Regions from separate parts of the Streptomyces sp. NPDC014995 genome, predicted to be linked through region 2. Evidence: predicted binding sites of a transcription regulator. Region 2 holds the regulator's gene; the other holds the start of a gene.
What was found. Region 2 encodes HrcA, which represses chaperone genes, less so after heat shock. Its sites were predicted from a motif close to TTNGCACTCNGNNNNNCNGAGTGCNAA; they were not measured.
Positions count from the first base shown of each region.

Region 1: a site for HrcA is predicted at 1,751-1,777, ahead of groES (co-chaperone GroES). Genes of this name have one in related genera too.

Region 1 covers NZ_JBIBVX010000004.1:149,790-152,995, reverse strand. The annotation lists gene ACF1A1_RS10255 (polysaccharide deacetylase family protein) at 1-891, shown strand, start outside; gene ACF1A1_RS10250 (polysaccharide deacetylase family protein) at 888-1,700, shown strand; gene groES (co-chaperone GroES) at 1,924-2,232, shown strand; gene groL (chaperonin GroEL) at 2,364-3,206, shown strand, end outside.
Region 2 covers NZ_JBIBVX010000020.1:13,329-16,534, forward strand. The annotation lists gene ACF1A1_RS32835 (nitronate monooxygenase) at 1-27, opposite strand, end outside; gene dnaJ (molecular chaperone DnaJ) at 243-1,379, opposite strand; gene hrcA (heat-inducible transcriptional repressor HrcA) at 1,380-2,396, opposite strand; gene ACF1A1_RS32850 (MBL fold metallo-hydrolase) at 2,561-3,206, shown strand, end outside.

The sequences.
Region 1 (3,206 bases), on a different contig from region 2:
AGGCTCAGGGGTGGCATCGCCGTCCTCGCGCTGACCGCCATCGCCTCGGGCTGTGCGCAGGGCGGCGGCCCGGGCCCCGCCGGCAGTCGTCCCGCCCCCGGTCAGCAGCCCGGCCAGGCCCCGCCGGAGGGCGCCCTGAACTCGTACGCGGACAAGCTGCGCGCCGACTACGCGGACCGGGTCGCGGCGGCGAAACGCTGGGGCCTGAGGAAGGTCCCGCTGAGGGCCCCCGAACCCCCCGTAAGGAAGCCGCACATCACCACCCGCGACGGCTTCGAGGTCGACGACCACGAGGACCTCGACCTCCCCCCGGTCTTCACCACCGTCCCCACCAAGCACAAGGTCGTCTTCCTCACCATCGACGACGGCGCCGAGAAGGACCCGGCGTTCCTGCGCATGATGACCGAGCTGAAGATCCCGTACACCGCCTTCCTCAGCGACTACCTCATCAAGGAGGACTACGGCTACTTCAAGAAGATGCAGCGCGGGGGAGTGGGCCTGAACAACCACACCCTCCACCACCCCTACCTGCCGGGCCTGTCCTACAAGCGCCAGAAGCGCGAGATCTGCGGCATGCAGGACGTGATCGAGAAGCGCTACGGCAAGCGGCCCACCCTCTTCCGTCCGCCGTTCGGCAACTACAACCGCGACACCCTGCGCGCCGCGAAGGCCTGCGGCGTGAAGTACGCCCCACTCTGGAACGAGGAGGTCTTCGCCGACCACTGGGACTACCGCGAGTGGGACCGGGACCTCCACCCCGGCGACATCGTCCTGAGCCACTTCCGCGGCCCCGACCACTGGAAGGGCACGATGCCCGACATGATCCGCCGGTTCCTGAACAAGGTCACGGAGAAGGGATACGCGGTGGCACGCCTGGAGGACTACCTGTGAGAACCCGGGGGCTGGCGGCCGCACTGCTGATCCTGGCGACGCTGACCGGCTGCGCCCGGTCCGTCGAGCCGACCGACCACCTGGGCGGGAGGACGCCGGACCGGGTACGGCCGCACCACGGCCCCGCGCCGCACCAGCCGCCGTACCGCCGCTGGGGCCTGACGACCCCGCTGGCCCCCGCCCCCACCCCCGCGTCGAAACCACCGCCCCCCGGCCGCCACCCCCACCTCCCCCCGGTCGTCGACCACATCCCCACCCGCGACAGGGTCGTCTTCCTCACCTACGACGACGGTGCCGAACGTGACCCCCGCTTCGTCGACATGGTCCGCGAACTCCGCCTCCCGGTGAGCATGTTCCTGACGGACAGCGTGGTCGGTCCGGCCTACGCCCACTTCTCCCGCCTCCAGTCCGTCGGTGCGAACCTCCAGAACCACACCCTCGACCACCCGGCCCTGCGCGGCCTGCCCTACGCCGGCCAGCGCGCCGAGATCTGCGGCCAGCAGGACAAGCTCAAGTCCCGCTTCGGCCTGCGCCCCCGCCTCTTCCGCCCGCCCTACGGCACTTACGACGCCACCACCCTGCGGGCCGCCGCCGACTGCGGCATCACGGCGATCGTCCTCTGGCGCGCCTCCATGGGCCCCACCGACCTCACGTACACCCATGGCTCCCCCCGCCTCCGCCCCGGCGACATCGTCGCCGTCGACCCCGACGAGACGACGGGCCCGAGCCTCCGGGAACGGACGACGAGACTGCTGCGGCGGGTCCAGGAACAGGGGCTGACCGTGGGAAGGCTGGAGGACTACCTCTGACCCGAGGGGCACCCCACGGCCACGGAAAACCCCGCGACGCGCCGCGGGCATTGGCACTCCGCTTGACCGAGTGCTAACCCCGGTCATAGTCTCAGCTCTGGCACTCCCCACTGGAGAGTGCCAACAACGCGACGGGCAGGTCCGGCACCCGCGACGACGGATCGACCTGGTCGCCACCTCAGACAGTTAACCCCGTGAGATCTCCGAAGGGGGAGGTCGGATCGTGACGACCGCCAGCTCCAAGGTTGCCATCAAGCCGCTCGAGGACCGCATCGTGGTCCAGCCGCTCGACGCCGAGCAGACCACGGCCTCTGGCCTGGTCATCCCGGACACCGCGAAGGAGAAGCCCCAGGAGGGCGCCGTCCTCGCCGTGGGCCCGGGCCGCTTCGAGAACGGCGAGCGCCTGCCGCTCGACGTCAAGGTCGGCGACGTCGTGCTGTACAGCAAGTACGGCGGCACCGAGGTGAAGTACAACGGCGAGGAGTACCTCGTCCTCTCGGCTCGCGACGTTCTCGCGATCATCGAGAAGTAACTCACCCGGACATACCGGAAGCACAATTTCGTTGCTCGAAGCTGCGCCCCTGGCCCCCGCGACCACTTAAGAAACCGGGCGCCCGGGGCGCAGTGTCTTTTTCACCCACATTCGAGAGGGCTCCCGCTGTCATGGCGAAGATCCTGAAGTTCGACGAGGACGCCCGTCGCGCCCTCGAGCGCGGCGTCAACAAGCTGGCCGACACGGTCAAGGTGACGATCGGCCCCAAGGGCCGCAACGTCGTCATCGACAAGAAGTTCGGTGCCCCCACCATCACCAACGACGGTGTCACGATCGCCCGCGAGGTCGAGATCGACGACCCGTACGAGAACCTCGGCGCGCAGCTGGTGAAGGAGGTGGCGACCAAGACCAACGACATCGCGGGTGACGGCACCACCACCGCCACGGTCCTGGCCCAGGCGCTCGTCCGCGAGGGCCTGAAGAACGTCGCCGCCGGTGCCTCCCCGGCCGCTCTGAAGAAGGGCATCGACGCCGCGGTCAAGGCCGTCTCCGACGAGCTGCTCGCCACGGCCCGCCCGATCGACGAGAAGTCCGACATCGCCGCCGTCGCCGCGCTGTCCGCCCAGGACCAGCAGGTCGGCGAGCTCATCGCCGAGGCGATGGACAAGGTCGGCAAGGACGGTGTCATCACCGTCGAGGAGTCCAACACCTTCGGCCTGGAGCTGGACTTCACCGAGGGCATGGCCTTCGACAAGGGCTACCTGTCGCCGTACTTCGTGACGGACCAGGAGCGCATGGAGGCCGTCCTGGAGGACCCGTACATCCTCATCCACCAGGGCAAGATCTCCTCCATCGCGGACATGCTGCCGCTGCTGGAGAAGATCATCCAGACGAACTCCTCCAAGCCGCTGCTGATCATCGCCGAGGACGTCGAGGGCGAGGCCCTGTCCACCCTCGTCGTCAACAAGATCCGCGGCACGTTCAACGCCGTCGCCGTCAAGGCGCCCGGCTTC
Region 2 (3,206 bases):
GAGGAGATCGGTCAGTGCGGAGGACATGACGGCATGTTGTCACGTCCTCCGAACAAGTCCGAATCGGGCCTTCCCCCCGGCTCGGGCCAGTGCTTTCACAGCGCGGGACCGGTGGAATCAGCCCGTCCGGCGCTCGGGGACGAGGCCCGTTCAGGGCCGGAGCGGGGGCCTCGGGGCAGCAGCCTCCGGTGCCGCCCGCACCGGCCGGCGCGGGTGTCTCGCCCACGCCGGTCGACGCGACGTCACCGCCCGTTGAACGCGTCCTTCAGGCGCGAGAACAGCCCCTGCTGCCCCGGCTGGAACTGCCCCTGCGGCCGCTCCTCGCCCCGCAGCTTGGCCAGCTCCCGCAGCAGTCGCTCCTGCTCGGGGTCGAGCTTGTTCGGCGTCTGCACCTCGACGTGGACGATGAGGTCACCGCGCCCGCCGCCGCGCAGATGCGTGACGCCCCGCCCGTGCAGCGGGATCGACTGCCCGGACTGGGTGCCGGGCCGGATGTCGACCTCCTCCAGACCGTCGAGCGTCTCCAGCGGCACCTTCGTGCCGAGGGCCGCCGCCGTCATGGGGAGGGTCACCGTGCAGTGCAGGTCGTCGCCGCGCCGCTGGAACTGCGCGTGCGGCAGCTCGTGGATCTCGACGTAGAGGTCACCGGCGGGACCGCCGCCGGGGCCGACCTCGCCCTCGCCGGCGAGCTGGATGCGGGTGCCGTTGTCGACCCCGGCCGGGATCTTCACGGTCAGGGTCCGGCGGGAGCGCACCCGTCCGTCGCCCGCGCACTCCGGGCACGGAGTGGGGACCACGGTGCCGAAGCCCTGGCACTGCGGGCAGGGGCGCGAGGTCATGACCTGGCCCAGGAAGGACCGGGTCACCTGCGACACCTCGCCACGACCGCGGCACATGTCGCACGTCTGGGCGGTGGTGCCCGGCGCCGCGCCCTCACCGCTGCAGGTGGCGCAGACGATCGCCGTGTCGACCTGGATGTCCTTGGTCGTGCCGAAGGCGGCCTCGTCGAGGTCGATCTCCAGCCGGATCATCGCGTCCTGGCCCCGACGGGTGCGTGAGCGCGGCCCGCGCTGGGACGCCGTACCGAAGAAGGCGTCCATGATGTCGGAGAAGTTGCCGAAGCCACCGGCCCCGAAGCCGCCCGCGCCGGCGCCGCCCGCCTGCGAGAGGGGGTCGCCGCCGAGGTCGTAGACCTGCTTCTTCTGCGGGTCCGACAGCACCTCGTAGGCGGCGTTGATCTCCTTGAACCGCTCCTGGGTCTTCGGATCCGGGTTGACGTCCGGGTGCAGCTCGCGTGCGAGCCGCCGGAAGGCCTTCTTGATCTCTTCCTGCGACGCGTCGCGGCGCACGCCGAGAACGGCGTAGTAGTCCGTGGCCACCTACGACTCCGCCAGGATCTGTCCGACGTACCGTGCCACTGCGCGTACCGCTCCCATCGTTCCCGGGTAATCCATGCGGGTCGGTCCGACCACGCCGAGCTTGGCGACTGCCTCGCCGCCCGAACCGTAGCCGACCGACACCACCGACGTGGAGTTGAGTCCCTCGTAGGCGTTCTCGTGACCGATGCGTACGGTCATGCCCGAATCCCCGGCCTCGCCAAGGAGCTTGAGGAGCACGACCTGCTCCTCAAGCGCCTCGAGGACGGGCCGGATCGTGAGAGGGAAGTCATGTCCGAAGCGGGTGAGATTGGCGGTGCCGCCGATCATCAGCCGCTCCTCGTTCTCCTCGACGAGGGTCTCCAGCAGGGTGGAGAGCACCGTCGAGACCGTGCCGCGGTCCTCCGCCTCGAAGGCGTCCGGCAGGTCCTCCACGAGCCGCGGCACGTCCGCGAACCGGCGGCCCGCGACCCGGCTGTTCAGCCGCGCCCGCAGATCCGCCAGGGACGCCTCGCCGAACGGCGCCGGGCAGTCCACCATCCGCTGCTCGACCCGGCCGGTGTCCGTGATCAGCACGAGCATCAGCCGGGCGGGCGCGAGCGACAACAACTCCACGTGCCGCACGGTGGACCGGGTCAGGGACGGGTACTGCACCACGGCGACCTGCCGGGTGAGCTGCGCGAGCAGCCGTACCGTCCGCGCCACGACGTCGTCGAGGTCGACGGCGCCGTCGAGGAAGTTCTGGATGGCCCGCCGCTCGGGGGCCGTCATCGGCTTGACGCCGGCCAGCTTGTCGACGAAGAGGCGGTACCCCTTGTCCGTGGGAATCCGCCCCGCGCTGGTGTGCGGCTGGGCGATGTACCCCTCGTCCTCCAGGGCGGCCATGTCGTTGCGGACCGTCGCCGGGGAGACGCCGAGGTTGTGCCGCTCGGTGAGCGCCTTGGAGCCCACCGGCTCCTCGGTGCCGACGTAGTCCTGGACGATGGCGCGCAGTACCTGGAGCCGTCGTTCACTCAGCATGCGCGCACACCTCCAGAAAGTCGTCCCCTTGGCGCCTCGCCTGGCACTCTTCACTTCCGAGTGCCAGCGTTCCCCGGCCCAGTGTACGGCCGTGGGGTACGCCCGGGGCAAGGTCGGTCCCGCCGCACCGTGCCGCGCGGGGTGTCCCCCGCTAGCGTCGCCGTATGACGGTGACTTGGGAAGAGCTCGGGTGGGAGCGGGTCGCGACCGGCGTCGGGCGCTGCCGGCTGCCGGTGTGGGACTGCACGGCGGGGCTGGTCGTCGGGGCGGACGCGGCCCTGGTGATCGACGCGGGGTCGAGCCTCGGGGAGGGGGCGCGGCTGCGGATGCGGGCGGAGGAGCTCGCCGGCCACCGTGTGACCCATCTCGCGCTCACGCATCCCCACTTCGACCACGTCTTCGGGGCGGCGGCGTTCGCGGGCGCGGAGGTCTTCGCGGCGGTGGGCGCGGAGTCGGTGCTCACCCGGAAGGGCCGCGGGGCCGAGGAGCTGCGCGCGGACGCGGTGCGCCACGGTCTCGACGAGACGGCGGCGGCGGAGGCCGTGGACACGCTCGTCCGCCCCCGCCACCTGGTCTCCGGCGAGTGGACCCTCGACCTGGGCGCCGGCCGGCAGGTCCTGCTGGCGAACGTGGGCCCCGGCCACACGGCCCACGACCTGGCGGTCCTGGTGCCGGGCTCGCCGGAGGTGGTGTTCTGCGGCGACCTGGTCGAGGAGTCCGGCGAACCCCAGGCCGGCCCCGACGCCGTACCGTCCCACTGGCCGGCCGCCCTGGACCGTCTCCTCGCGTTCGGCGGCGAGGACGCGCTGT